Regions from separate parts of the Vreelandella arctica genome, predicted to be linked through region 1. Evidence: predicted binding sites of a transcription regulator. Region 1 holds the regulator's gene; each other region holds the start of a gene.

Region 1 (7,639 bases):
TATTACTGCAGCAACCGCCCCAGCAAATGAGCGCTTCACGTATGGACGCGTGGCTTAACACCAGCCAGGTCCGCCTAAATGATAATGTGCGCGGCACACACCCCCCGGCCACGCAACCTTAAGAGGAGCCGCCATGAAAGCCATTATTTATACAGCCCTTTTCTCCACCACTCTTTTTGCCCTCACGATGCCGTTATCGGCACTGGCCCAAACGTCACAACAAGCCCCTGTAGAAGTGGAAGCTGACCGTTTAGATCTCGACCAGCGGGCCGGCACCGCCGTTTACACCGGGGATGTAGATATTCGCCAAGGCGAAATGCAGTTGCGAGGCGAGCGTGTTGAGATCGAACGCAACGAGGCTGGCGAACTATCGAAAGCGACATCCACCGGTGAACGCGCCTACCTGCGTCATCAAGTGGAGGGCCAAGATGGTCCCACTGAAGGCTGGGCTCGACGGATTATTTATCACGTCGCTGAGCGCCGCGTAGAGCTGATTGACCAAGCCGAGCTGATCCAGCTAGAAGACACGTTCACCGGCGGGCGCCTTGAGTATTTTATTGACCGTGAAGTGATTCAAGCACGCTCTGACGTTGACGGCAGCGAGCCCCAGCGCATACGTATGACCCTTCAGCCTGAACAATAGGGAGCAAAGCTGTGGCAACTGCTGACACCGCGCCGATCAAAACCCTCTATGCCCACCATTTGGCTAAAAGCTACAAACGCCGCCGAGTGGTTAAAGACATCAATTTGGAGATCTGCCAAGGCAGCATTGTCGGCCTACTGGGCCCCAACGGCGCGGGTAAAACCACCTCGTTCTATATGATTGTCGGGCTAGTCAAATCCGACGCGGGCAAAGTGGGTATCGACGATGTGGATTTAACCCGCGCCCCCATGCACGAACGTGCAGCGGCAGGGATTGGCTACCTACCTCAAGAGGCGTCTATTTTTCGCAAGCTCTCGGTTGCCGATAATATTATGGCGATACTCGAGACCCGTAAAGAGCTTAACCGTAGCGACCGCGAACAGCGCCTTGAAGCGCTACTCGAAGACTTCCACATTACCCATATTCGCGACAACCTGGGGATGAGCCTTTCGGGTGGCGAGCGTCGGCGTGTAGAAATAGCCCGCTCGCTAGCCACTGAGCCCGCCTTTATTTTGCTCGATGAGCCTTTTGCAGGCGTTGATCCCATCTCGGTAGGTGAGATCAAAACCATCATTCGCGCGCTGAAGCAGCGCCATATTGGCGTACTGATTACCGACCACAACGTACGTGAAACCCTGGATATTTGCGACATCGCCTATATCGTTGGGGATGGGCAAATCATTGCCAGCGGTTCACCCAGTGCCATTCTCGATAATCAGAAGGTCAGAGACGTATATCTGGGTGCTGATTTTCGCCTCTAAACTGATCAGCGGCGCCTACAATCACTGCCTGCCCATAAACCTATTTTTTGGTTCTGTAAATAGCGCTCTGCAACAACTTTACTACCAATGGCATGTTTATTGCACTTGCAACCGATACTCTCTCGCACTAGGGTGAAGCTTTCCGATTAACGCGTGGTTCTCAGATGGTCATGAAAGCTTCTCTACAACTGCGTATTGGCACACAGCTGACCATGACTCCTCAGCTGCAGCAGGCGATTGCCCTATTACAACTCTCTACGCTGGATCTGAGGCAAGAAATTCAGCAGGCCTTGGATGCCAATCCCATGCTTGAGCAAGAGGATGAATTCAGCGAACAGGCTGTCAGCGAGCCTAAAGAGGAGGAGTGGTCAGAGAGCATACCCACTGAACTGTCGGTAGATAGCGACTGGTCAGATACCTATCAAGATTCAAACAGCCTGGGCGGCAACAGCAGTGAAGGCCCAGATTTTGAGCGCCAAGCCGCCGGACAAAGCCTTCATGGTCACCTGCTTTGGCAGCTTGCCATGACGGATTTCAGTGTTCGTGAACAGCTCGTTGCAGAGAGCTTAATCGACGCACTGGATGCCAACGGCTACTTGACCCAACCGCTCAATGATATTCGTGAAGGCCTACGCGCCCAGGGAATTGACGGGCTTAGCCAGCGCGAAGTAGAAACGATTCTGCTCAAACTCCAGCAGTTTGAACCGACCGGCATCTTTGCTCGCGATCTGCGCGAATGTTTGATGCTGCAACTCGCAGCCCTCCCGGACGACACACCGCTACTCGTCCCCGCTCGCCGCTTAGTGCGCCAGTTTCTTGAAGCGCTGGGTAAAGACGACATACGCCTACTCAAGCGCCGCTTAGGGCTCGACGACGAGCAGTTGACCGATGTCATTCAACTGATACGCAGCCTCGACCCACGCCCCGGTAGCGCCTACGGTGACACCGCCGACAGCTATGTGACGCCCGACCTGGTAGTTCGCCATAACCACGAAGGCTGGCACCTAGAGCTCAACCCAGAAGCCTTGCCGCGGCTGCGCATTCAGCCCGATTATGCCAGTTTGATAAAGCGTGCGGACAAAAGCCAGGACAACCAGTTTCTTAAAGAGCACCTCCAAGAAGCGCGCTGGCTAATCAAAAGCCTCTCCAGCCGTAACGATACGCTGCTGCGCGTGGGTCGCGAAATTATCACCCGGCAAATTGGCTTTTTAGAGCACGGCGAAGAAGCCATGAAACCGCTGATATTGGCTGACATAGCAGAAGCCGTGGAGATGCACGAATCAACGATTTCACGGGTCACCACGCAAAAATATATCCATACGCCCCGTGGTGTGTTTGAACTTAAATACTTTTTCTCAAGCCAAGTGAGCGGCCAAGATGGCGACAGCCACTCCAGCACCGCTATTCGCGCCAGGCTCAAAAAACTTATTCAGGAAGAACCGCCGGGCAAACCGCTTTCTGACAGCCGCTTAGTCACGCTACTGGATGAAGGCGGCATTCAAGTAGCGCGTCGTACAGTGGCTAAATATCGTGAAGCCATGGGCATCCTCTCGTCCAGCGAACGACGTCGTCTTCGCTAGCACTCGTCAACGATTAAGGGAAACTCTCGACAAGGGCTTTGCAACGCGGCAAAAAGGGTTACAATCGAAGTACAGTCCGATGGATAAGGAGTACGTCAATGCAAGTAAATATCACTGGTCATCACGTAGATCTGACTGACGCCTTGCGTGACTATGTCAACGAAAAGCTTGAACGTGTAGAGCGCCATTACGACAACATAACCACGGTGCAAGTCACCTTATCAGTGGAGAAAGAGCGCCAACAGGCCGCCTGCACACTGCACGCCGCAGGTGCTGATTTACATGCGGAAGCCCTCGACAGTGATATGTACGCCGCTATCGACGCCCTAGCGGATAAAATCGATCGACAACTCGTTAAACATAAGGAAAAAGCACAAGCCCGCGCCCAAGGCGCAGGTGTGCGTTAATTCAATGACGTTGGAAACCATACTCCCCCCGGAACGCGTTCTGTTCGACGTGCCCGGGGGCAGCAAAAAAAGGGTGCTGGAATTTTTCAGCACCTTTATCGCACAAAATACGCCCAGCCTGGACAGCCAAGAAGTGTTTAGCCGGTTAATCGGTCGAGAACGCTTAGGCAGCACCGGTATCGGCAATGGCGTGGCTATCCCACACGCACGCAGCCCGCACTGTTCGGCGCCTATCGCTGGTTTTTTAAAACTGTCAGAAGCGATTGATTTCGACGCCATTGATGGCGACCCAGTTGATCTGGTGTTTGTCCTACTTGTACCCGAAGAGGCAGACGACACGCACCTATCCCTACTCGGCCAGGTAGCGACCATCATGAATGATGCGGATACTCGCCACCAGCTGCGCAAGGCAGGCAGTCAGCGCGAGCTGCTTGAGCTTATTACCGCCAAAATGCGTGAGCATTCAACGTCCTAAGTCGTTAACGCCAATTTAAGTTGTGAAAGCCAACTAATGGTATTTTACACGCTAAGTTGATGCTTCGCCCACCACCCCCAATGCAGCTTGATCTAAGCAAAGCGAGACTCTATGCAACTGGTGATCATTAGCGGCCGCTCCGGGTCAGGTAAATCTATCGCCTTACAAGCGCTGGAGGATCTTGGCTACTACGCCATTGATAACCTGCCCGCCATGCTGCTCGGGTCGTTGGTGGATCAATTACGCGATCAGGGCGACCGCGCTCATTTGGCGGTCAGTATTGATGCGCGTAACTTACCTGGCGCACTGGAACGTCTGCCCACGTTATTAGAGGAACTGTGCCAGCGTAAGATTGATTTTCAAGTTATTTACCTGACCACCGATGCCCGCATCCTGCTTGAACGTTACTCCGCTACCCGGCGACGCCATCCGCTGACCCGAGATAGCGAGATGACCCTGGAAGAGGCGATCAACAAAGAAGAGGAGACGCTAGAGGATATTCGCGATCTAGCCGACCTAGTGATCGACACATCGCGGTTGTCGGTACACGACTTACGCCGACGCATTACCGACCAGGTGGCACATCAGCGGCCGGATAAACTGACGCTAACGCTTGAGTCATTCGGTTATAAACGTGGTGTACCACTAGATGCCGATTTAGTATTCGACGTTCGCTGTTTGCCCAACCCTTACTGGGATCCAACGCTGCGCCAATTCACTGGCCGCGACGCTAACATCGTCGCTTTCTTAACCAGCTATCCGATTGTCGATGCCATGAGCAACGATATACAGGCATGGCTTGAGCGCTGGCTGCCCGCCTACCAAAATAGCCAGCGCAGCTACATGACCATTGCCATTGGCTGCACGGGGGGACAACACCGCTCGGTCTATATGGTTGAGCAGTTGGCTAAACGGCTGGCGCCTGGAATGGGTGAAGTTCAGCTGCGCCATCGGGAGCTAGGCTTGCAGTACACGCTAAGTGAGCAGCCTGATGCCGCCTTGGATAACCCACATCATACTGACGAGCGGCAAGAGACTTCCTAAGCGCTTCTACCCATTAATGACACCACTCGGCAAAAAGGAACCAGGGTGCCAGAAAGAATACTTACACTTACCAATCAACGCGGACTCCACGCCCGCGCGGCGACAAAACTGGTCAAATGCGGCCAGCGCTATACGGCTAAAATAAGGGTTTATAAACAGCAACAGGTCGCCGACGCCGCCAATATTATGTCGTTGCTGATGCTGGCGGCACCCTGCGGTACCGAGCTCATCATCAACGCCGAAGGCGATGACGCTGAACAGGCGCTTGATGCGATTCAAGCGCTGTTCGATGCCCGCTTTGAAGAAGATCAGTAATCGGTTCTGGTTGCTAAAGTTTAAGTTGCTGAGGATTAGTCACCGGCCACCGTCATGGCGTCAATTAACCAACTGCCCGTGTGAACACTGCCACGGGTATCGGTGTCATCGCCAATCCCCACTAACCCGGCGAACATCCGCTCCAGGTTACCGGCAATGGTGAACTCTTCGACCGGGTACTGCACTTCACCGTTCTCCACCCAAAAGCCCGCCGCCCCGCGGGAGTAGTCACCGGTCACGCCATTGACGCCCTGACCCATCAGTTCTGTCACCCAAATTCCCTGCCCCATCTCCTGCAGCAAGCTATCACGGGATTGCAACGGCGCCATTAGGCGTACATTACGCGCCCCACCGGCATTACCCGTGGTTTGCATACTCAGCCGCCGAGCACTGTAAGAAGAGAGCATATAGCTGGCAATAGAGCCCTGGTTGATAAAGCGGTTATTGCGTGTCTGTACCCCTTCTCCATCAAATGGCGAGCTCGCCGTGGCACCGACTTCCATTGGCCGCTCTTCAAGGCTGAACCAATCGGGAAACAGCGGCGTACCGAGCCGATCACACAGAAACGAGGCTTGGCGGTATAACGCCCCGCCGGCGATACCGCCGAGTAAGTGACCAATCAAACCACCGGCTAACGACGGATCAAACAGGACCGGAAAGGTACCCGTGGGCGGACGTTTGGCACCCAGCCGACGCAATGTGCGGGCAGCCGCTTCACGGCCCACCTCGGCAGGGTCACGTAACGCTTGTGGATCACGGGCAGAGGTATAGTCGTAGTCGCGCTGCATACCGCTTGTATCTTGGGCGATCAGCATGCACGACAGCGAATGGCTGCTGCCTTTTTGAGTGCCTAAAAAGCCGTGGCTATTGGCGTAAACGCGCACGCCTTCACCGCTTGAGAGTGACGCGCCGTCCGATTGAGAGATGCCTTCCACATCACGCCCCGCCTGCTCGCAGGCAAGTGCCAATTCAATCGCTTGGTCGGTGGTGAGCGCCCAGGGATAATGCACTTTTAAGTCCGGCAGCTCGGTCGCCATCAGTGAGCCATCGGCCAACCCTGCCGCCGGGTCTTCACCGGTATAGCGAGCGATCGCTAGCGCTTTCTCCACCGCTGCCTGAATCGAGGCGCTGCTGGCGTCTGTAGAAGAAGCGCTGCCCTTACGTTGGCCCACGTAAAGCGTAACGGCGATACCTTGATCGCGCGAAAGCTCAACCGTTTCAACTTCACCCTGGCGAACGCTGACGCCTATGCCTTGATCCACACTTGCGCCTACCTCTGCGGCATCCGCGCCCAATCGCTTCGCCAGCGCTAGCGCCTCTTCGGCCCGCGCGGTCAGTAACGACTGCTGAGCAGATGCATCAAATGCTTGTGCCATATGGCCTCCTTTTTCAACCGAATGACTCTCAACCAAATATCTTTCAAGAGAGTGCCTTTCAAGAGAGTGTCTTCGGCGAATCAATGTTGTACTCGCAGCTGTTATAATGCTGCAACGAATCTTGTCAGTGAGTCACACTATGCGTAAGCAACGTCCCGATCCAGTTGAAGTAGAAGACCAAGAAGAACGCCCTAGCAAATCGCAACTCAAACGTGAAATGCATGCTTTACAAGCACTTGGGGAAACCTTAATTGCCATGCGACCGGCAGAACGCGCCCGCTTCCCGCTTTCCGACGATATGCTACGCGCTATCGAGGAAACCTCGCGCATCCGCTCCCATGAGGGCCGCCGCCGCCATATGCAGTACGTCGGCAAGTTAATCCGTAAAGAGGATCTGGCTGCCATTCAGGCCGTGTTCGACTCCATTGATCAACAGCAGGAGCAGCGCGACCACGCTTTCCACCGCCTCGAAAAATGGCGGGAGCGCTTAATTGACGAGGGCGATGAGGCTGTCGACCTATTCATGACCGAACACCCCGATGCCGACCGCCAAACGCTGCGTCAATTAATTCGTAACGCTCAGCGGGAACGCGAACAGGGCAAACCGCCGACCAGCTCGCGTAAACTCTTCAAACACCTGCGCGAAACGCTCGCTCTTTAAGGCCTGCACTTAAGATTGCGTACCGCCGACGGTCAGCTCATCCAATTTCAGGGTAGGCTGGCCGACACCGACCGGCACGCCCTGCCCCTCTTTACCGCACACGCCAATACCAGTATCCAACGCCATATCATGACCAATCATGGATACCCGCTGCATCGCTTCTGGGCCGTTACCAATTAACGTGGCTCCTTTCACCGGCGCCGTTACTTTGCCATCTTCAATGAGGTAGGCTTCGCTGGCGGAGAACACGAATTTACCCGAGGTAATATCCACCTGGCCGCCGCCAAAGCTGACCGCGTAAATACCGCGCTTTACGCTTTTGATAATATCGCTAGGCTCATCCTGACCAGCCAGCATGACCGTATTGGTCATGCGTG
Region 2 (7,639 bases), on a different contig from region 1:
GTCATTGCCAGTGAGCACGACTGCGCGTTTACCAGGGCGTACCGCGTAATGGCGAATCAGCCGCTGGGCGGCGCTGGCCAACATGACGCCGGGCAAATCGTTGTTACGAAAAATCGCCGGTTGATCAAACGCACCAGCGGCAACGATGCACTCCTGGGCGCGAACCTTGTACATCCGCGTGCCCTGGATCACGGGCAGAAAGTTGTCGGTAAACCAGCCATTGCAGGTGGCTTTACACAGCACATGAATGTTGGCATGCGCCTCAACCGCCGGGATCAGCGCTTCGCACACTTGATCGGCACGCACGCCCGCATCATCGAAGCGGGCGTAGGTGAGCGCGCCACCCAGCTGAGGTTCCTGTTCAACCAGTAGAACCTTTGCGCCCCCTTCAGCGGCGGTTAAGGCCGCCTTTAGACCCGCCGGCCCACTGCCGACCACCACCACATCGGCAAACAGGTAGGCCTTGTCGTGATAGCCACCCGTGGCATTAAGGTCGTACCTGCCCAGCCCGGCCTTCTTGCGAATCAGCGACTCCCAGAATTTCCAGGCACCTTTGGGTTTATAGAAGGAGCGGTAATAGAAGCCCACCGGCATGAACTTGGAGAACTTGCCAAGCTTCATATCGCTGTCGTGATCCAGGCTGCCACTGTAGTTCTGGCCTGTGACGGCCAGGCCTTGGCTAAGCGGATGCGTGTCGGCCAGCACGTTGGGCTCGTCGGGTAGCTGAATCAGCGTATTGGCGTCCTGGCCTGCCATGGTCAGCGGGCCTCGGGGCCTGTGATACTTGAAGGAACGCGATAGCAGGTGGCGGCCGTTGGCGATCAGCGCGCTGGCCAGCGTGTCACCTTCCACCCCATGGTAATTTGTGCCTTCGAACTGAAAGGTGATCGGCTGCTGGCGATTGATGAGACTGCCCATCGGGGCCGGGAGGCGTGTTGGCATGGTCTGCATATCGTCAGGTGAGAAATGGCGGTTCATGAGCGTTGCTCCTCGACGGCAAACTCGATGCGCTCCTGGAAAATTTCCTGGGGATCAAAGGTGCGCAGAATGTCATCGGTGACGGTGTGCCGCTCGGCAAGAAACCAGTAGCTGGAGGCAACATGCATCCACCACTCAGTGATAACGCCCGCGGTGTTGTCGCTGTAAAAAACGTAGTCTGCCCATTCACGGTCGCTACAGGTGGTGGGATTCGGCATGGATTTGAGCTCCCCGCCATGGATGAATTCGCTGATGTTGCGTGGCCCGTTGAGCGGACAATTCATGATTTTCATTGTGTTTGCCCTCTCGTTAGTGGCTGGCCGCCGTGGCGCCCATTTCATTGACTTGCTGGAAGTTGGCAAAGCGCTCCAGGCGGAACGGTTGAATCAGTTCGGGCACTTTGCCGCCGCTGGCGACCATTTCCGCCATGGTCTTGCCGCAGATGGGCGTTGCTTTGAAGCCCCAGGTGCCCCAACCGGCGTCGAGGTAATAGTTCTCGATCGGGCTCTCGCCCATGATCGGGCTGTAGTCGGGGGTCATGTCGGTAATTCCACCCCATTGGCGCATTAGCTTGGCCTTGGCTAAAAACGGGAACATTTCGATGCCGCTGGCAATCAAGCTTTCCTTCATTTCCAGTGTGGAGCGCGTGTTGTAAAGCGGGTAGGGGTCTGACCCACCGCCGAAGACCACTTCACCGCGGCTGGTCTGCTGAACGTAGCAGTGCAGGGCGGAAGAGCTGACCAGCGGATCCAGAAAAGGCTTCACGGGTTGGGTGACCATCGCCTGCAGGGGATAGCTGATGATCGGTAGCCGGAAACCGGCTTGCTTGGCCAGCAAGGAGCTATGACCGGCGACGGCCTGAACGGCGCAGCCACACTGAATGGTGCCCCGTTTGGTCTCGACGGCAGTGATGCGCCCACCTTCGATGACCAGGTCACGAACTTCCGTTAGCTGATGAATTTCAACGCCGCGCTTGGCGGCTTCCTTGGCATAACCCCAGGCCACGGCGTCGTGCCGAGCGGTCGCACCGTCGCGGTGCCAAAGCCCAGCAAGCACGGGCAGGTGGCCTGGGTCGAGGTTTAGCGAGGGAACCAACTCACGAATCTGCTGGCGGTCAATCATGTCAGTGCGCCCACCAAAATGCTTGTTGACTTCGGCCCGCTGGCGGAAAGCGCGAACGGTGGCGTCGGTGTGGGCTAGCGTCAGCTGGCCGCGCTCCGAATACATGACGTTGAAATCGAATTCGTTGGATAGGTTCTGAAAAAGCTTGACCGACTCGCTATAAAACCTGACCCCTTCCGAGGTTAGATAGTTGGAGCGGATCACGGCAGTGTTACGCGCCGTGTTGCCGCCGCCAAGATAGGCTTTCTCAAGCACCGCGATGTTAGTAATGTTGTGATACTTGGCCAGGTAATAAGCGATGGCCAGACCGTGACCACCGCCACCAATGATCACCACATCGTAGGAGGGCTTGAGCTCCTTGGGTGGCGGCAGATCCACATCAACGGGGTAGTCCGATGACAGGCCATATTTAAGCAGTCCAAAAGGCATGGAGATGCCCTCCTGTATCGCATTAGGTAAGTGCTGGCTGGGCCGCTTGACGGTGCTGCAGCTTGGTCGCTGTGACGGTGTTTTGCATCAAGTAGGCAATCGTCATGGGGCCGACACCGCCGGGCACCGGCGTAATGGCTTTCGCTACTTGGCTGGCGCTTGCGAAGTCCACATCGCCGACCAGTCGTGTCTTGCGCTCGCCCTCATTCTCGCCATTAATTGCCTGCTCAACGCGGCTGATCCCTACATCGATCACCACCGCGCCGGGCTTGAGCCAGCTGGCATCGATCATTTTCGGGCGACCCACCGCGGCGACGACAATATCGGCCTGACGGGCGATGGTTTCGGCATTCACGCTACGCGAGTGCAGCAGCGTCACCGAGCAATGGGCGTGCAACAGAAGCGATGCCATGGGCTTGCCAACGATATTGGAGCGGCCCACCACCACGGCATGTTTGCCGCTTAGGTCGCCACAGGTTTCCTGCAGCAATCGCAGACAGCCGCTGGGGGTGCAGGGCGTCAGCACATCGCTCCCCTGCACAAGGCCACCCACATTGGCGTGATGGAAACCGTCGACGTCTTTCAGCGGGTCGATGGCCTGAATAACGGCTTCTTCGTCGATCGTGTCCGGTAGCGGTAGCTGCACCAGAATGCCGTTGACTTCGGGGTCTTTGTTTAGCGTGTCGATCAACGACAGCAGTTCGGCCTGACTTAATGTCGTGTCGAAGCGGTGTTCGAATGAACGAATACCGACCGCTTCCGCCTTTCGAATCTTGTTTCTGACGTACACGTGGCTTGCGGGGTCTTCGCCAATCAGTACAACGGCCAAGCCGGGGGTGGTGCCTTCAGCCGCCAGGTGTTTAACACTTTCGGCGACTTCGGCAAGCACCCGCTCGGCACAAGCTTTACCGTCGATGAGGGCCGCAGAGGCTTGGGTCGTTGCGCTCATTGGAAAATCACCGTCTTGTTCTGATCCAGAAAGACGCGGTGCTCAAGGTGATACTTGACCGCACGAGACAGGGCTATGGTTTCGGTGTTGCGGCCAACGGCGACAAGATCCTGGGGGCGATAGGTATGATCGACGCGCTGAACTTCTTGGTCGATGATCGGCCCTTCGTCGAGATCTGAGGTGACATAGTGGGCGGTAGCACCGATCAGTTTTACGCCTCTCTCATGCGCCTGATGGTAGGGCTTGGCGCCTTTGAAGCCCGGTAGGAAGGAGTGGTGAATATTGATCGCACGTCCGCTCAGCTTCTGGCACAAATCATCCGATAGGATCTGCATGTAACGCGCCAGCACGACCAGTTCGGTCTGGGTTTCTTCGACGATATCCATGATGGCCGCTTCCTGTTGTGGCTTGGTCTCCTTGGTGACGGGTAGGTAGACAAAGCGAATCCCCTCACGCTCGGCCATGGGGCGAAGATCCAGGTGGTTGGAGACGATGGCGGTAATCTCCATGTCCAGCTCACCCTTGCCATGGCGGTACATCAAGTCACTTAGGCAATGGTCAAACTTGCTCACCATCAGCAAGACCCGCATGGGCTGGGAGGAACTGTGAATCTGCCAGTCCATCTCGAAAGGCTGCGCCACCCCCGCGAAATCATTGCGCAGTGTCTCGATGTCCGGCGTAGCGCCCTCGTTGAAGCGAAACTTGGCGCGTAGAAAGAAGCGCTTCAGCTCTTCATCGTCGTATTGGGCCAGTTCACTGATATAGCATCTGTTTTCGCTTAGATATGAGGTCACTGCCGAGATGATACCGGATGTCGCTGGGCAAGAGACGCGAATAATGTAGTTATCATCGTGAATGCTCATTTTTTTCTCCTATATAAAATAATTTATTTATATTTGGATAAAATTAGTTATTTTTATCCAAAAAATAGAAATTAAATCCTTATTTAGTAGAGTAGCTTTATATTTGTGTTTTTGTCGAGGTGGTTATCCAAGCGCTCTATCCATTTTGTTCAGTCATCAAGGCCACGCTGCTCAAGTCATCAAAACCCGCTTTCCCAAGCGAGGCCATTGGCGTAACATCGCTTTTCATTCTTTTAGGGAAATAATAATTCCTTTCAGTAAAGCAAGAAGCTTGCCATGTCTGGCATGGCCAGGACAAACGGTACATACCTTGCTTTATTTCATATAAAAAACAGTTAATTAAGGAGTGGATTTTAAGTCAGCGAAAATGGCTATTTTTAGGTTTAATTTTTTATATGTGTTTTATACGTTCGTTGCTGGTGCGATTTTTAGATGGTGTGCACTGTTACGGCGCAGGATACATAAAAGCGATGGAGCTGAAGAGAGCCGGCAGGGGGTGTCGATAACAAACAATAAAATATTTAATTCTTTATAAACAATCGATTATGCTTTTTTTGTTGCGATGGAGAGGGCGGCCAAATGATATTGGCATACTAAGTGCTTTTCTTTTTGGGAAATATAGTTTCTTGAAAGGAATTATCACGAGGGTAATAATATGTCTCCAGAAGCTGCCGTTAAATTTATCAAAGATAACGATGTGCGCTACTTGCTGGCCCAATTTGTTGATATTCACGGCGCGGCTAAAACCAAGTCAGTGCCGGCGAATTGTTTGATGGACGTGGTAGAAAAAGGTGCTGGTTTTGCAGGCTTCGCTGTTTCCGGCCTAGGTATGAAGCCGCATGGGCCTGATTTTATGGCGAAAGGGGATTTGAACTCTCTTTCGCTGGTGCCGTGGCAGCCGCGCTATGCGCGTATGGCCTGCTGTGGCTATGTCAACGACGAGCCTCATCTGCTTGATAGCCGTGTCGTGTTGCTTAAGCAATTAGAGCGGTTAAGTGATAAGGGATGGACGCTAAACACCGGTTTAGAGCCTGAATTTTCATTGTTTAAACGTGGGGCCGCAGGAGAGCTGTTGCCTGTAGACGAGAGCGATACGCTCGCCAAGCCCTGTTACGACTATAAAGGCTTGTCGCGGTCTAGAGAGTTTCTGGAACACTTGGTGGAAGCACTGCAAAGCGTTGATTTCGATATTTATCAAATCGACCATGAAGATGCCAATGGTCAATTTGAGATCAACTATACCTACAGCGATGCGCTGACGTCCGCTGACCGTTTCACCTTTGTGCGCATGGCCGCTGGTGAGATTGCCAATGAACTGGGCATGGTGTGCTCGTTTATGCCCAAACCGCATGCCGACCGGCCGGGTAATGGTATGCACTTCCATCTCTCGATTGCCGACCAAGACGGCAAGAATGTCTTTGGCGATGACAGCGACCCGCAGAACCTGGGGCTTTCCCCCACGGCGTATCACTTTCTTGGCGGCCTGCTGCATCACGCGCCAGCGCTGTGTGCCTTCGCGGCACCCACGGTTAACTCTTATAAGCGTCTCGTCTCGGGCGGCTCCAGCAGCGGCGCAACGTGGGCACCTGTGTTCATTACCTATGGCGATAACAACCGTTCAGCCATGGTGCGTGTGCCTTATGGGCGTTTGGAGTTTCGTCTGCCGGATGCTGGCTGTAATCCTTATTTGGTGCATGCAGCTCTTATTGCTGCTGGCCTTGATGGTATTGACCGTCAACTGGATCCCGGCAAGGCACAAAACATCAATTTGTATGAACTGACGCCCGAGCAGTGTCGCGAACAAAACATCGATATTTTACCCCAGTCACTCTCTGAGGCGGTTGACGCTCTGGAAGCAGATTCCGTGCTGCGTGAAGGGCTTGGGGAAGCAATTACCGATGAGTTCATCAAGGTCAAGCGTGAGGAGTGGGCTGAATACAGCAGCCAGGTCAGCGATTGGGAAATCCAGCGCTACGCGGAATTCTTCTAATGATTGAGTCTTATCGAAACGTAAGACATGCACTGACGAATAAGCCGAGGTAATGCTATGTGTGGAATTGTTGGGCTTTATCTGAAAAAACCTGAACTAGAAAGTCGGCTGGGTGAATTGTTCGAGCCGATGCTTATTGCCATGACCGATCGCGGGCCGGACAGTGCCGGTTTTGCTGTTTACGGCGATGAATACGACGCTGGCGTTAAACTGACGCTGCAAAGCGACGATGCCGATTACGATTGGCAGGCCTTGGCCGATCGCTTGAACGCTGCCTTTGGTAGCTTGGACTCGTGGTTCCAGAATGCCAACGTGGCCGTGCTTAAGCTGGCCAGTGAAGAAAAGCAGGTGCTGAGCTGGGTGGCTGAAAACATCCCAGACGTCAGGGTGATGAGTGCCGGACAAAGTATCGAGATTCTAAAGGGTGTCGGGCTTCCTACTGAAGTGGCGGCGCGTTACAACCTTAAAAATATGCGTGGCAGCCATGCGATTGGCCACACGCGCATGGCCACTGAAAGCGCTGTCACGTTACAAGGCAGCCATCCGTTTTCGACCGGGCTGGATCTGTGCCTGGTGCATAACGGCTCGCTTTCCAACCACAACCGTCTGCGCGATAAGCTTAAGCGCCAAGGCATCAGCTTTCAGACCGACAACGACTCTGAAGTGGCTGCTGGCTACTTGACGTGGCGTATGTCCAAGGGCGAACCCCTCAATCAAGCCCTCAAGAGTGCGCTTAAAGATCTGGATGGCTTCTTTACCTTTACTATTGGCACCCGCGATGGTTTTGCCGTGGTACGTGACCCTATCTCCTGTAAACCTGCGGTGATTGCCGAAACCGACGATTACGTTGCGATGGCCTCCGAGTATCGTGCGTTAGCCGATCTGCCAGGCATCAAGGAAGCCAAGGTGTGGGAGCCGGAACCGGCGAAAATCTATGTGTGGGAACGTGATGGTGCAAAGGTGGAGGCCGCCTAACTTATGAAAACATACGACCTTTCAAGCGACAGCCTGCGTGAACTCAACCAGGCTCTTCACGATGCGGACATAACGGCCAGCGAACGTGAATGGCGCGTTGCTAATCCGAACGGGGCGCACAATATTGCGTGCGGATTAAATGATGCTATTAGCGTCGATATTGACGGCCACGCGGGGTATTACTGCGCGGGGATGAACCAGAAGGCCAATGTCACTGTGCATGGCAACGTCGGTGTTGGCGTCGCTGAGAACATGATGTCCGGCATGGTGCATGTTAAAGGCGATGCGTCCCAATCAGCTGGTGCCACGGCTCAGGGCGGCCTGCTGGTGGTT
Region 3 (7,639 bases), on a different contig from region 1:
GTGACAGCCGTCACTGACGTACTCCATTGTCCAGTGGCGATTGTTGCGCGCTCGGTAAATCATCACGGGTAGGCCATTGACCAGTTGCGACAGGCTGCGATGGTTGGCCGAGTGAATCTGGTCACGCTGAACCTGTGGGGTGATATCGCAAAGGGAGAGACTAACAGGCCAGACCGAGCCAAGCTCCAGTGACTGGGCGCGTAGTTCACACCAGCGTAGTCCATGATCGGCCCCCATCACTCTCAGCCATAACGGTGCTGGTCTTTCCTGGCGATTAACCTGGCGGCATAATTGTTGCCAGACGGCTCGGTCGGCGGGGTGAACATAATCGAGCAGGTGCGCCAGATTTGCCCCGTCGTTATCGCCGATCAGATGCTTCCAGCTGCGGTTAGCGTAAATAATTTCGCTGCTTTCATCTACCACCATTACAGCTTCGTTCAGGCTATCCAGCAGGCGGCGGTAGGGCGGTGTGGTCGCTCGGCGTTTCGACCTGAGACCAAGCGGCATCAGCAAACTCAACATGTCGAATCCTGGTTGGATAGCGGGTGAGCATGTACCCAGGCGGCCAGTTCCAGGCGTGAGCGCACGTTGAGTTTGCGCAGTAGGTTTTTGACATAAACTTTGACGGTACTATCGCTGATGCCCAGTTCACGTGCGATGAGCTTATTGCTAAGTCCTCTGGCGATACACACGAGGGTATGGCGTTCACGTTCGGTCAGCTTTTCCACCCAAGTGGCGGGGATTGAAGTCGTTTCACCGTGACGTTCTTCTTGGTCTGCACGCAGCCGGTGGGCTAGCATCATAACGACTTCGTCATTTAGCGCGATCTTGCCGGTTAGCAGCGCATCCAGACGCTCAAGGATGATGTCTGGATCGGTATCCTTGAGCAGGTAGCCGTCGGCGCCAAGCTGGATGGCTTTCAGTAGATCATTGCTGTCGTTGGAAGCGGTCAGCATGACCACCCAGATATCTTCATGCTCGACCTTAATGCGTTCCAGTAGCGCTAGACCATCGGTGCCCGGCATCTGTAAATCGAGCAGCAACAGTTCGGGATTCAGGTGCTCAAGGTGCAGCAGTAACTCCTCGCCGCTGCCGAATTCATCCAGCACTTCAAATCGTTGGCTTTCGTTGAGCAATTCCGCTACACCGCGCCGAAACAAAGGATGGTCGTCAACCAGAACAACACGCGTAGGATTCATCTCATCTCTCTATTTTTACGCTATCTGTGGTAAGGCCAGCGAGGGTCAATTCAACACGCGTGCCACCGCTAGCGAGCGGCCCCACTTTCAGGTGCGCGTCGATTCTTAATGCACGCTCGCGCATGATATCCAACCCGAAACTGGCCTTGCTGTCATTTCCCTGAACGATGCCCGAGCCATTGTCATCGACACGCACCAGTAAGCCGCCTGGGTGCCTGGGCAAGAGCTGGATACGTACGTGGGTGGCGTGGGCGTGGCGCACGCTGTTGCTTAGGGCTTCACGCACGATCAGCAGCACTTGAATAGCGACCCGCTTGGATAAATGCCCAGGCTGAGCCCGGTTGTCTAACTCAAACACTAGGCCTGATCGCTGTTCGAACTCCTTCACGCTGCGCATGAGCTCAAGGTTCAGCGAACTATCTTCCAGGGTAACGCGGGCACTGCTAATCAACTCGCGGGTTTGCCGGTAGGCGCGCTGCGTTTGCAAGTGAATGTCAGTTGCTAGCGCCTTTAGCTCAGGCATTGGTTGACGACAGGCCTTTTCCAGACGCGAGGTGCGCAACCTGAGAAACCCCAGCTCCTGAGCAATGGTGTCATGTAGCTCCGCGGCGTATTCGCGACGCTCTTTCTCTATAGCTGCTTCGCGTTGCCGTTGGTGCGCCAGACAAATCCGCAACCCGTCCGACAGCGCTCTCCGCAGTGGCTCGATAGTCTGGGCCAAAGGCTCGTGCCCCCACCGGCCAGGTAGTAATAACCAGGCTGCGGAGTTTTCCCCCTGGGGTAGCAACCGCCTTGCATACATAGGCTGGGGCCAGGAGGGAAGTTGCAGCCATTGTTCCGTCTCGACGTACTCGGCAGACAATAGATAGTCCACCGCTGAGGCCTGCTCCTGGTCGAGGGTAACACCGGGGGGCATTATTAAGGTCAGTTGCGCCGGGGATACGCTTAAGGCAAGAGATAAGCCTACTTCGCTGGCAGCAGAATATCCCGGCGTAAGGTGGCCCTGCACCCAACCCAGAACCGCCGATAAATCGTCTGGAACATGCTCGCAGGCGGCGATGCGTAAGGTTAGCCCGTGGAGGATCTGGCTGCTCAAAAGCGGCTCAGGCGACGACGCCTTTTCAGGTTGGGCAACCCAACGTTCAATCCAACCACTAAGGCTGATGGCCATCCGCTGCCTCCCATCATCGATGTCCGCGCCTGATGCGCGTTAGACCTGCTCCTGATAGAAGCAGTTTTCATGCCATTAGAGAATAGCTACTCCTTCGTGATTACCCCTCATGGCCGATTGTGCGGCTCCCTACTGCGAGTAAAGTAATTTTATCCAAAAGAAATTTATCGTCACATGATGGCCGTCAGAGGTAGCCATGCACCATATAAGGAGTGAATGGTTACCACGACGCACCATAATGAGGAATGAGGTCGAGCATTAATGAGGCCGGCGTTGGATGAAAGATAAAACAGTGCCGGGCACATCGACACGTACAGCATGAGGTAATCCCATGGAGAGTCGGTACACTCCTACAGAGCAGGCGCTAACATCGCCTTGTCGGCGCTATCGTATCGCTGGCCAGCATGCCCTGCGCCTACAGCTATTACCGGGTGAATGCCTGAGCGTAACGACGCCAGACGGTGAGCAAGGCTGCGATGTATTGGCCCTTGATCAGTACAACCAAGCCGTGACCGCGACGCTGGGTATTGAGATGCAACCGTCGGCAGCGCTGACGCTCAGCCAGCTTGAGCAAAGCAATCGTGCCGCCGAGTGTTTGAGCACTCAATTCGATCGTTGGCAGATTGACACCGATTTGTTGGATCAGGGGGGGCATGTGCCGGGCCAGTGGCTGCCTTTGGAACTGAGTCGGCCAACGGGGAGCGCGCCGCTGACGCTTGTGCTGATAGCGCCCGGCAAGGATATGGCGGTATCCGAGCAGTCGCCAGCGACCGAGCTGAACGTGACCCACTGGCACCTACCCGACCACCCGCTAGAACTGCCTGAACCGCTGGCCGAGCCTATTAACGAGATTCATATACCCCACAGCAGCGCGCGCCCTTACCAAGTTAAGGCGGGCGAGTGGATTCAGATTATCGACGTGGCCGGCAAGCAGAGTTCTGATTTTATCGCCTTCGATAAAGCCGCCCTGGATCAGGGGGAGGAGCTGACGTTGGATGCGGCGGCTACGCGCACACTAGCCGCTAGCGCGATGCCACAGCCCGGTCTGTTTTCACGTTTCGCCGATCAGCGTCTCCAGCCAATGCTGGAGGTCGTACAGGATACGGTCGGACGTCACGACAGTTTTATGCTGGCCTGTACACCCAAATTCTACGAAGACAGCGGCTATTTCGGCCACATCAGTTGTACCGAGAATTTCAACCGCGAACTAGCGGCTTATAAGGTTGCGCCGAGGGCGGGTTGGCCGGCCATTAATTTTTTCTTCAATACCCAGGTCGAGCCCTGCGGCACCCTGACGGCAGATGAACCCTGGTCGCGTCCTGGCGACTATGTGCTGTTGCGCGCCCAACGTGACCTGGTCTGCGCCTCATCCGCTTGCCCGGACGACATTGACCCAGCCAACGGATGGACGCCCACCGACATACATGTGCGCATCTACGCAGCCGAGCATGAATTCCCCCGCGCTATTGCTAATCGGACCACTCCAGAGGAATTGCCACGCATGACACTGCAAACCGCCTTTCATCGCCGAACATCGGCCCTGACCAAGCGTTTCGTTGAGTATCGCGGCTATTGGTTACCCAGAGAGTTTGAAGGTTGGGGGCGTCGTGCCGAATACCTGGCTTGCCGCGAGCGGGTCGCGGTCATGGATTTAACGCCGCTGCGTAAGTTTGAAGTCGTGGGGCCGGATGCTGAACGCCTGTTACAGTACGCTCTGACCCGCAACGTGCGACGTCTGTCGGTGGGTGAAATCGCGTACTCAGCCGCTTGCCATGAAACCGGCGGTATGCTCGACGATGGCACGCTATTTCGGATGGGCGAGCAAGCCTTTCGGTGGATATGCGGGGATGCTTACAGCGGTATCTGGTTACGCGAGTTGGCGACCCGCCAGGGGTACAAGGTGAGCGTTCGGGAATCCACCCAGCAACTGCATAATCTTGCCATCCAGGGGCCGCACAGCCGTGAGTTACTTAGCCAGCTGGTGTGGAACGCCGAGACTCAACCCTGCGTGGCACAGCTTGGTTGGTTCCACTTTATGATCGGCCGATTGGGTGGCGCGGAGGGCGTACCGCTCATGGTATCCAGAACCGGCTACACCGGAGAACTGGGTTTTGAAGTCTGGTGCCATCCCGACCATGGCGAACGCCTTTGGGATGCAGTCTGGGAGGCTGGGCTACCCTATGGGCTGGCGCCTCTTGGCCTGGATGCACTCGATATGTTGCGTATCGAAGCGGGGCTGGTCTTCGCCGAGCATGAATTCTGCCCGGAAACCAACCCTTTCGAGGCCGGGATCGGTTTCACAGTACCCATGAAAACCAAAGAAGAGGATTTTGTCGGCCGTGACGCCATGGCGCGGCAGGCGCCCGAAAGTCGTCACAAGTTGATGGGGCTGGTCATCGATAGCACCGAGCTGGTAAGTCATGGCGATCAAGTCTTTCAGGGACGCTTCCCGGTCGGCGTGGTGACCAGTGCGACGCAGTCGCCACTGCTAAAACAATCGATTGCGCTTTGCCGTCTGGCGCCCGATTTTGCCACGCCCGGCACCCTGCTGGAAGTGGGCCGCCTTGATGGTCAGCAGAAACGTTTCTCCGCCGAAGTCGTTACCTTGCCGTTCTATGACAAGGAGCGTACCCGCGTACGCAGTTGAGCGCTATTGAAGTGCATTGATTGCGTATAACGCATCAATACTATGCCGAGGAATAATGAGAAGTGCCGATGTGTTTTTATATTTAAAAAGAGCATTTTAAAGCATGGTATTTATTTTTAATAAAACATCATATTAAAGAGTAACTTTTGTGCTCTTTCCAAGATGTAATTCTTTGGCATAAATATTGCTTTTATTTTAATGAAAGTATCTTTCCCAGCAAAAATTATCTGGTTAATAGAAGGCCAGGCCACTTTCATGGCCATACTTCATTAAGAGGGGAACAACATGACGACTGATGAGCTACAAAGCATCTTCGAGATGCATCAGGCAATGAACATAGAAGTGTTTTACTGGTGGTGTATCGCCATCATGTTCATGATTCACGCAGGCTTTTTAGCCTACGAAATAGGTGCTTCACGTACCAAGAATGCGCTGGCATCGGGAATGAAAAACATCCTAACGCTGGCCTCGGTTATCCCCGCTTTCTATTTCGTCGGCTGGTGGGTCTACAACGCTTTTCCTAATGGTCTGATCCCCATTGAGGCGTCAGCCGCGCTGCCCTGGAGTGCAAGTATGCGTCCCGATGTCAACGACATGGGCACAGGCATCTTCTTTGCAGCTTTCGCACTTTTTGGCGCCACCACTGGCTCGATTCTTTCCGGGGCGGTTATTGAGCGCATCCGTCTGAGTGCTTTTCTTATCTTGGCAGTGATCCTGGGGGCAGGTGTGTGGATACTCGCTGGCGCTTGGGGGTGGCATCCGAACGGCTGGCTGTTGACCAAATTCGGTTACCACGATGTGGGCGCTGCGGGCGTGGTGCATGCGGTAGCGGGCTTCTTCGCCCTCGGTGTGGTGATGAATCTGGGCGCTAGAATTGGCAAGTATAAGAACGGCAAGCCCCAGGCGATTCCACCGCACAACATGCCTATGTCGCTGCTCGGCCTAATGATGATCATCGTCGGCTTCTTTGGCTTTCTCGGCGGCTGTATCATCTTCAACACTGGCGACATAGGCTGGACAACTATTTACGGTAACCAGACTAACCTCTCTGCTTTTGCTTTTAACACCGTCATGGGCTTCGCTGGTGGTGTAATCGGTGCTTATCTGGTGTCTCGCGACCCCTTCTGGACCATGTCTGGGGGGCTGGGCGGTATTATCACGGTTGCTGCCGGTTTGGATCTTTACAACCCCGGCCTGGCTTTCGTTCTGGCAGCCAGTGGCGGCGCCTTGATGGCTAAAGTAGGCAACTTTCTTGAACAGCGTGGCCTGGACGATTCTGTTGGCGCGTTCGCGGTTCATGGCTTTTGCGGTTTCTACGGCGTGGTGCTCGTCGGTATTTTCGCAGCAGGATTCGCGAATGTAGATGGAATACCGGATGTTTCCTTCACTGGCCAGTTGATGGGTGCCATTGTCATGGCCTTGACCGGTTTTATTCCTGGCTGGGGCATTTCTTATGCGTTGAAAAAGTTCAACATCCTGCGTGTGCCACCACATGCTGAAGCGCTTGGCCTGGATTTGGTGGAAATATCCGCTAGACCCTATCCTGAAAGTGAACCCGTCAACAGCAATTCGCCCTTGGGTACTCGTTCAGGGTTTAGCACGACTGCCCCTATGGCGAAAAGACCCGATATCAGTTGATACCGCTAACGCTAAATGCAAGACAGCGTTATTGCGCCAATAAAATGATCAACGCCGAAACGCCAAAGCGTTCAGGAGAGAAAACAATGGAAACCAATGTCGATGTGCCAAGCGCAGTCAACTACCTGCTATTTTTCAGCCACCCAGTCGCCATCGCTGTTAGCCTGGTAATCGGAGTGGGGCTTTGTATTTTATTAACTGTGAGCATTATAAAACACGAAAATGCAGCGTTTGAAAAGCACGAGTCCACGCAGGAATAATTAGAACCATAAAAACCGGTGCAAAATGCACCGGTTTTTATGTCCCAAGAGTCACAACGAGTACCGATAGTTTAAGTAATGATTACCCTTGATCTTCATGGCCGTAATGAATAATCGAGAGCAGTTTGATGGGAACCTCTAACAGCTGTTCCGGGCCATGCGGCACGGCGGCATCGAAAGCCAGGCTATCGCCCTGGTTCATTTCGTAAAAACTTTTGCCATGGCGATAAATGAGCTTCCCTTCGAGCAAATAGATGAACTCGTGTCCTGCGTGACAAAAGTTGGGGAAGACCTCGCTAGCATCGTCCATTGTAATCAGAAAAGGCTCGTAGCGCTTATTGGGGCCCTGGCGGTAACTGAGAAGCTGATAAGTGTGACCGACTTCGGTACCCGTACGCACTACTTCCATACCCTCGCCGGCTTTTACGTGCTGTGCGCCGCGTCCTCCGATATCGAAATCGCTAAACAACTTGGATATCGGCAGGTCGATGGCGTTGCAGAGTCGGCTTAGTGTTTCCAGGCTGGTCGAGACCTGTGCATTTTCGACCTTGCTGATCATGCCTTGGCTGAGATCCGCTATGCGTGCGACATCTGATATTTTGTAGCCCTGTGAAATCCTCTTATTTTTCAATGCCCTGGCGATATGCTGTTCCAGGCTGAGACGGGTGTTCTGTTTGTCAGTGGTTATCTTTTCGTTCATAGCATGGTGGCTCAAGTTCCGGCA
Region 4 (7,639 bases), on a different contig from region 1:
CTGCTAAACGATGCGCGGCGGGAAGAAGCGCAACGTATACTTCAACGCCTACTTACTAAGCGGTTTGGAGATCTGCCTGAGTGGGTTATTCAGAAACTGGAGACTGCTAATGCCCATCAGCTAGAAGGCTGGACAGATGAAATCTTGGTAGCGAACAATCTTGATGAGCTGTTCAAACATTAAATAGTGACCGATTTTGCGTCCTTAAAAGTCGAGTTTGCTTCGCTACGCTCGTGGTGAACTTTCATATGTCATTTTGATGAGCGTAGCGACGCGGCATTCTCAATTGGCGGTGGCAGCTAAGCCTATGGCGCTTCACTGCCCATCATGTCGATCAGCCGCTCGTCACTGGGCATACCCTGAATGCGGTCAAGACGCACGCTACCATTTTCTGTTTCACGCTGATAAACCGAGGTGGGCGTGGCATACAGCCCTAGCTCTTCGAAAAGCTGGTTATTGGCATAAACCTGTTCTTCGATCTCTCGTGGTTGGGCACTGGCGTCGATTTCTTCCTGGCCACTTTCATGAGCATGCAGTGTAGCCGCCGGGTCGTCGGCTCCGAGTATGGCGGCGGCCTTGCCAGGGCTGTCGGGCGCTAAAATACCCACCATGATATGGCGCAACTGCACTTCACCGGCCTCTACCCAGGGGCGAACGTCTTGCCATAGCTGACGGCAATAGGGGCAGTTGGCGTCCGTGAAGGTGTAAATCACACGAGGGGCATCCACGTCACCATCCTGAATCCAATGACTTTCGCTCAGAAGCTGCCAGGTCTGTGCTTCTAAAGGCGCACGTACGTGCTCGTCCAGTTGTGCCTCAGTGAGGTCGTTACCTTCGCTATCCATCAGTGTTCCCACCACTGCGTGCTCGCCATCCGGGGTCAGGTAAATGGCCATGTCCTGCCCCTGAACGCTGGCGCCGTAGCCGCGCAAACCGCCAGGGGCGTCAAACTGGCCATGAATTTCCAGGCCCTGGTCGGCCAGTGCCTGCACTGGGGCAGGGAGTTCATCGGCGTAACCTGTGGATACTCCTCCCAGCCCTGCCAGGAGAAGAAAACTGCTGAGAGTGGTGTAGTGGTTCAAGCGCATTGCAACATCCTGTTTGTGTGAGATGACGTTAGCCAGGCGAAAAAGGTGGTCGGTTCATGCAGCAATCAGCGTAAACGCTCCAATCCTTGCTGCAGGGTGGCGCTGGAAAGCTCGCCAAAATGGGAGCTAACGAGTTGGCCGTCGGCATCATAGTAAAGTGTGGTAGGCATCGCGTTGGCGCCGGTAGCCTGGCCAACGGCATTGCGTGGATCTTGCCACACGTTATCGAGAGAAAAACCGTACTCATCCATGAAAGCGTCAATCTGGCCGAGCGACTCCCCTTGGTTAACGAACACAAAGGTGATGCCGGGTTCATTATTCTGTGCTTGCTCAAACACCGGCATTTCACGGATACAGGGCGGACACCAGCTGGCCCACAAATTGACCACCATGGGTTGCTGGGTCGAGCGTGACAGTTGGGGAAGGTCGATTGGCTCGCCTGAACGGGTAGTCAGCGCCACCTCCGGCAACGGCCGGGATTGATGCTCTATCATGGTGGCGCTAGCGGCGGTCAACCCCCAGACAAGGCCGCCCGCCAGTAGGGCGCCGGAAAGTGGCACTCGCTGGCGGGGGGAGCGCCACAGTGTCCAGCCGGCGTACGCCAGTGCCGCGACAAGGCCACCGACGATATCAAACCCGCCATCTCGAATATCCAGACGGCCAAGTAGCCCCTCGTATTCTCCCCAGTAACGCAGGACGAAAACCAGGCGCGCGCCGACAAGGGCAACCAGCAGCAGGGTAAACAGCGTATCGCTGACGGCTACCCGATGGCGCCTTCCCAACAGTGCGCCAGCCAGCAGTGCCAATAAAAAGGCCAGGCCGATCAATAGCTGGTGAATACTAAAGCCCATCGGGCCAAGGGCGATGCTTTGCTGCAACATAACCAATAACGATCCTTCATGTAATCTTGGACTGGCATCATCGCAGCACTAGATTATTTAAGGATTATGTTAGTTGCCCCTGGGGCGTTATGTCGCAACAGGCGAGCGAGGCGCCGCGGCTAACGGGTGGCCACCAACCAGCGCACCGCATAAGGCGGAAGGGCACCTTCAGCCACCCAGGGATTAGCAGGGTCAAGCGCTTGCCATGCGTGTTGATCCAGCGCTTGGTTTACCGCCTCACCCACGTTCTCTAAAGGAAGCGGCAGATCAGTGACGTTATACAGCGCTAGCAAGCGACGCCCGTCATGCAGTGGGCCGCGTTCCACCGCCAGCAATTCGGGTGGCGATTCCAACACCCGCTGGGCAGCCGTCGGGTGGAAGCAGGGCTCTTGACGGCGCTGATCCAGTAGCCGGTTTAAGGCGTTAAAAACATCGTGGGTAGGCGTTGAAGGGCTATCCAGTAGCAGGTCCAGCTCGCTACGCTGCCAGCGCCGCCGATTGATCGAGCGCAAGCGACCACTGCGCTCAACGCCTTCTACATCGTTGAGTGTGCCGGTCAGCGTATGAATATAGAGCGCTGGAATTCCCTGAAGGCTAAGCATGATTGCTTGGCTGCACAGGAAGCGGGCTATTTGCCATGGATCCGGGCCACGGCGGGTGCCACGCATGGCTTCAAACCAGGTGATGTTGATCTCGTAGGGCGTGTCGCTGCCGTCTGGGTTGCTGCGCATGCTGACAAAGCCGCCAAATTTGTGCATTAGTTCCAGCAGTGCATCGCGCTCGTGATCAGGCAGTAATCCTTCCAGCGGGCGCACCCCAATGCCGTCGTGGCTGGCAGTAAAGTTCAGGTAAGTGCAGTGGTCGGGTAGCACAGGCAAACTAGCCAGCCAGGTTTGCATAGTGCTGGCTTCGCCACGGGTTAGGGTATGTAACAGCAGGGGCGGTAGGGCAAATTGATACACCATATGCGCTTCATCAGGCGGGCCTTGGGGGATTCGCTCAAGCCCGAAATAGCTGATGTTCTCTTGGTGCGGCACATTGGTTTCGGTAATCAGCAGAGTGCCGGGGGCGACATGATCAACAATCGCGCGAAGCAAACGCACCACGGTGTGGGTTTCCGGCAGGTGAATAGAGGAGGTGCCCAACCGCTTCCATAAGAAAGCCACTGCATCTAAGCGCACAATTCGCGTACCCTGCTCCAGGTAGAAAAGCAGAATGCCTACAAATTCTAGCAGTACATCCGGGTTTTCAAAGTTTAGGTCGAGCTGGTCTTCGGAGAACGTTGCCCATAGGTAACGAGTGCCGCGCCGGGTTGAAATAGGAACCAGCAACGGGTTGCTGCGGGGGCGAACTACCTGGGAGACATCGGTGTCAGGATCTACTTCGATAAAGTAGTCGCGGCCTGGCAGGCTGCCGCTCAGGTAATCCACAAACCAGAGCGACTCTCTGGAAACATGATTGAGCACCAAATCGGCCATAAGATCGTAATGACCGGCGAGCTCGCGGATATGCGACCAGTCACCAAGCTCACTGTTTACTTCTCGATAGTGGATGACTGAGAAACCGTCGTCGCTACTCCACGGGAAGAAGGGCAGCACGTGTACACCACTTATGCGATCACCCAGCCGTGCTTGAAGAAAGTCGCTAAGCACAGCCAGTGGTGGCACCCCCTCTTCTATAATGGAGTCGCCATAGCTGATCACCCACTGATCTTTTTCGCTCCATGAAGGTGCGTTTTTAGACGGCGCATCGCCGGGGGCGGATGAAAACGGGGCAAGCGACAGAAAGTGCTCAAGATGCTGATTTAAGCGGCGCTGCACTTCGCCAGCGCGAGGCCCGTATAGGTGGCTGAGGTAGCCGTGAACGGTCTGCTCAAAGGGGGGCATGGATGGCTCCTGATAAACAATCTGCCACAAACGCTGCAGCTTGTGTGCCAAATCGTTACAATGCGAGGTTGATAGCGCGTTTAAACCCTAAAAACTATTAGCTTAAGCCAGCTAATATCGGTTTAAACGCCATTAATAGCATATCCATTGACAGGTTATAACACGCTAACTCGTGCGGCACGCCAGCACGAGCTGACAACAGGTTGACCGCTATGCATTGCCCTTTTTGTGGTGCAAACGATACTCGAGTGACCGATTCGCGATTGGTAGCCGATGGCGATCAAGTGCGCCGCCGTCGCCAGTGTGCGAGCTGTCAGGAGCGCTTTACTACTTACGAAACCGCTGAACTAGTAATGCCTCGGGTGGTGAAGTCAGACGGTTCACGGGAAAGTTTTAATGAAGCCAAGCTCCGGGCGGGCATGCTGCGTGCGCTTGAAAAACGCCCGGTCAGCGCGGAAGCCATTGAAGCGGCCGTTGAGCGCATACGTCAAACCCTTCGCGCGCGGGGCGACCGTGAAATTAACGCCCGTGATATTGGTGAATCGGTGATGCAGGCGCTTAAAACCCTCGATCATGTGGCTTACATCCGCTTTGCCTCGGTGTACCGCAAGTTTCAGGATTTGGACGAATTTCGCGCTGAGATTGATCGGCTTTCTCAAGAGCCTTCAAAATGAGTGCTGCATTTAGCCAAGCGGATCACCGTTATATGGCTCGTGCCCTGCAGCTGGCGCGCAAAGGCCTTTACACTACCGACCCTAACCCGCGGGTAGGCTGCGTCATTGTCCGCGATGAGCAGATCGTCGGAGAGGGCTTTCACTTGCGTGCTGGCGAACCCCATGCGGAAGTTCACGCTTTGAACGCCGCGGGTGAGCTGGCCCGGGGGGCGACCGCTTATGTCACTCTGGAGCCATGCTCCCACACCGGACGCACCGGGCCCTGCGCGGTAGCATTGAAGGCAGCTAGCGTGGCGCGAGTCGTGATCGCGATGGTGGACCCTAACCCCCAGGTCAGCGGTCGCGGTATTCAATTGCTGGAAGAGGCGGGTATTGAGGTGGCGGTCGGGTTGCTTGAGAGCGACGCTCGCGCACTGAATCCTGGTTTTATCGCCCGGATGTCGACTCATAAGCCCTTTGTACGGTTGAAAATGGCGATGAGTCTGGACGGCCGTACCGCCATGGGGTCAGGCGAGTCCCAGTGGATTACCGGGCCCGAGGCGCGTACTCAGGTACAGCGGCTGAGGGCGCGCTCCAGTGCCATCTTAAGCGGCGTCGAATCGATTATTATGGACGATTCGCGGCTTACCCTTCGTGCTGAGCAGCTTCAGCTTGCCAATGCCGATGAGGTGGTACAGCGCCAACCGCTACGAGTGATAGTAGATACCCATTTACGCTTGCCCTTGGCGGCCGCCTGTTTAAGCGAACCGGGGCGCACCTTGGTAATAACCACGCCTGATCACATGGCAGAAAAGCGCGAACGATTAATCAAAGCAGGTGCCGAGGTGCATGTGTTGCCTGCCGGTAATGATGGCCGCATTGATTTAGCCTTGTTGCTGAATTGGTTAGCCGAGAGTGAACAGGTTAATGAGCTGCTGGTAGAAACTGGTGCGACCTTAGCGGGCGCCATGCTGGATGCAGAACTGGTCGATGAGCTGCAGCTGTTTGTCGCCCCCACGCTGTTAGGTGGCGAAGCCAGACCGCTGTTTGCGCTGCCAGGGATCTCGCGCATGGCGGATCAGCGGCGTTTAACGATTCATGATATGCGGGCGGTGGGGCGCGATTGGCGCATTATCGCCTCCCCTCAGGCGACTAGCGCAACTGGCGATACCAAGGTACCCTGACGCGCAAAATCGCAGCTTACGCGACAACCTTTCGCGACAACTTTTTGGAGATTCCATGGCGCACTCCTCCTCTAGAGGCTTAGCCCCTATCGCCGAGCTGGTGGAAGATATCCGCCAGGGCAAAATGGTGATTCTCATGGACGATGAGGATCGCGAAAACGAAGGTGATATCATCATGGCCGCCGAAAAAGTGCAGGCCGAGCATATCAACTTCATGGCCCGTTTCGCCCGTGGTCTTATCTGTATGCCGATGACCCGTGCCCGTTGTGAGCAGCTTAATTTGCCGCTCATGGTGCGTGACAATGGCTCCGGCTTTGGCACCAAATTTACGCTCTCGATTGAAGCGACTGAAGGCGTTACCACCGGTATTTCAGCCGCGGATCGCGCGCGCACGGTTCAAGCGGCAGTGGCGCCCCATGCCAAGCCCTCTGATATCGTTCAGCCGGGGCATATTTTCCCGTTGATGGCAGAGCCCGGCGGCGTGCTTCGCCGTGCGGGGCATACCGAAGCAGCGTGTGATTTGGCCGCACTGGCGGGCTGTGATCCCAGTGGTGTGATCTGCGAGATCATGAACGACGACGGCAGTATGGCGCGCCGCCCAGAACTTGAAGCGTTTGCCCAAGAGCACGACATTAAAATGGGCACCATTGCGGATTTGATTCACTACCGCATCGTCAACGAGCAGACTATTGATCACCTGGAAGCCTCAACGGTAATGACGGCCCATGGCGAACTGACGCTGCACGTTTTCCGTGATCGCATTCAGGGCGCTCACCATTTAGCGCTGGTGAACGGTCAGCCCACCCCAGAGGAGTCCACCACGGTTCGCGTGCATCTTACCGATACGCTGCGCGATGTAATGGGCCTGATGAAAGGCGACCAGTGCCGCTGGGATGCCCACCGGGCGCTGGAGGAGATTGCCAGTTCAAACGCAGGGGTGTTTGTGTTGATTGATGACGGTCGCCCCCATCAGGATTTAAAAGATCAACTGGATATCTTTTTGGATCGCGTTCGCCAGCCGCGTACCAGTGATTCTGACGGCGCTGGCAACTATTTAACCATTGGCACCGGCTCGCAGATTCTGCGCTATTTAGGCGTGGGTAAAATGCGATTATTGAGTTCACCGTGGAAGTTCTCCGCGCTATCCGGCTTTGATCTCGAAGTCGTTGAGCGTCTGGGGCCTAATGACACGGCGGATGAGCCAACCTTTCAGCAGGACTGATCCAGCAGGATCACTCCAGCAGGACTAATCTCGCAGTACTAATCTAGCAGTACTAAGCAGCAGGAATAAATTGATGAACTCCCTTTCTCAAGTTGAAGGTACTTTTGTTGACGTCGATGGACATTATGTCATCGTGGTCGGACGTTTTAACCATCACGTGGTGGATAGCCTGGTGGAAGGGGCGGTCGACAGTTTGACGCGTCATGGCGTCGATGCTGAGCATATCCATATTGTTCACGTGCCGGGTGCCTGGGAACTGCCGTTAGCGGTCAAGCGCGTGCTGAAGGTGATGAAGCCTGACGCCGTCATCGCGCTGGGCGCGGTGATTCGCGGAGGAACGCCGCACTTTGAATACGTAGCGGGCGGCTGCAACACAGCGATTAATCACTTGCAACTTGAGTTTGATACTCCGGTGGCTAACGGCGTATTAACCGTTGAGTCGATCGAACAAGCGATTGAGCGTGCGGGCACCAAAGCCGGTAATAAAGGCACCGAAGCGGCCATGGCCGCCATGGAAATGGTCTCACTGCTACGCGCGCTGCCGTTAGGAGATACCCAATGAGCGAGCGTAAACCCTCTGCTGCTCAGCAAGGCCGCCACGCGGCGCGTGAGTTAACCGTGCAGGGGCTTTATCAGTGGCAAATGACGGGTAAATCCATCACTACCATTGAAGCCGAGTTTCGTAGCCAGGTGGCCGATGACGACCTGGAAGACCACGAAAATTG

The links. Region 1 encodes sigma-54, which starts transcription at its own class of promoters, with help from an activator protein. Its sites were predicted from a motif close to TGGCACNNNNNTTGCTNT; they were not measured.
Region 2: glnT (type III glutamate--ammonia ligase) is a predicted target of sigma-54. The motif match lies at 4,928-4,945, and genes of this name have one in related genera.
Region 3: V8L70_RS14225 (ammonium transporter) is a predicted target of sigma-54. The motif match lies at 5,191-5,208, and genes of this name have one in related genera.
Region 4: V8L70_RS13760 (sugar phosphorylase) is a predicted target of sigma-54. The motif match lies at 3,888-3,905, and genes of this name have one in related genera.

What each region holds. Positions count from the first base shown of each region.
Region 1 covers NZ_JBANSN010000008.1:179,384-187,022, forward strand. Annotated here, with positions in the region: gene lptC (LPS export ABC transporter periplasmic protein LptC) at 1-122, shown strand, start outside; gene lptA (lipopolysaccharide transport periplasmic protein LptA) at 134-643, shown strand; gene lptB (LPS export ABC transporter ATP-binding protein) at 655-1,404, shown strand; gene V8L70_RS09950 (RNA polymerase factor sigma-54) at 1,569-2,984, shown strand; gene hpf (ribosome hibernation-promoting factor, HPF/YfiA family) at 3,083-3,391, shown strand; gene V8L70_RS09960 (PTS sugar transporter subunit IIA) at 3,396-3,866, shown strand; gene rapZ (RNase adapter RapZ) at 3,978-4,910, shown strand; gene V8L70_RS09970 (HPr family phosphocarrier protein) at 4,956-5,225, shown strand; gene pmbA (metalloprotease PmbA) at 5,261-6,601, opposite strand; gene yjgA (ribosome biogenesis factor YjgA) at 6,741-7,262, shown strand; gene tldD (metalloprotease TldD) at 7,272-7,639, opposite strand, start outside.
Region 2 covers NZ_JBANSN010000024.1:35,286-42,924, forward strand. Annotated here, with positions in the region: gene V8L70_RS17250 (2Fe-2S iron-sulfur cluster-binding protein) at 1-978, opposite strand, end outside; gene V8L70_RS17255 (sarcosine oxidase subunit delta) at 975-1,271, opposite strand; gene V8L70_RS17260 (FAD-dependent oxidoreductase) at 1,288-2,529, opposite strand; gene folD (bifunctional methylenetetrahydrofolate dehydrogenase/methenyltetrahydrofolate cyclohydrolase FolD) at 2,552-3,478, opposite strand; gene purU (formyltetrahydrofolate deformylase) at 3,475-4,341, opposite strand; gene glnT (type III glutamate--ammonia ligase) at 4,997-6,331, shown strand; gene V8L70_RS17280 (class II glutamine amidotransferase) at 6,389-7,306, shown strand; gene V8L70_RS17285 (GltB/FmdC/FwdC-like GXGXG domain-containing protein) at 7,310-7,639, shown strand, end outside.
Region 3 covers NZ_JBANSN010000015.1:42,364-50,002, reverse strand. Annotated here, with positions in the region: gene V8L70_RS14245 (PAS domain-containing protein) at 1-522, opposite strand, end outside; gene V8L70_RS14240 (response regulator) at 516-1,199, opposite strand; gene V8L70_RS14235 (sensor histidine kinase) at 1,201-2,370, opposite strand; gene V8L70_RS14230 (DUF1989 domain-containing protein) at 2,702-5,017, shown strand; gene V8L70_RS14225 (ammonium transporter) at 5,303-6,655, shown strand; gene V8L70_RS14220 (hypothetical protein) at 6,700-6,915, shown strand; gene V8L70_RS14215 (helix-turn-helix domain-containing protein) at 6,998-7,615, opposite strand.
Region 4 covers NZ_JBANSN010000014.1:24,606-32,244, forward strand. Annotated here, with positions in the region: gene V8L70_RS13745 (Rpn family recombination-promoting nuclease/putative transposase) at 1-183, shown strand, start outside; gene dsbG (thiol:disulfide interchange protein DsbG) at 306-1,088, opposite strand; gene V8L70_RS13755 (TlpA family protein disulfide reductase) at 1,154-1,969, opposite strand; gene V8L70_RS13760 (sugar phosphorylase) at 2,089-3,855, opposite strand; gene nrdR (transcriptional regulator NrdR) at 4,068-4,529, shown strand; gene ribD (bifunctional diaminohydroxyphosphoribosylaminopyrimidine deaminase/5-amino-6-(5-phosphoribosylamino)uracil reductase RibD) at 4,526-5,692, shown strand; gene ribBA (bifunctional 3,4-dihydroxy-2-butanone-4-phosphate synthase/GTP cyclohydrolase II) at 5,748-6,914, shown strand; gene ribH (6,7-dimethyl-8-ribityllumazine synthase) at 6,988-7,476, shown strand; gene nusB (transcription antitermination factor NusB) at 7,473-7,639, shown strand, end outside.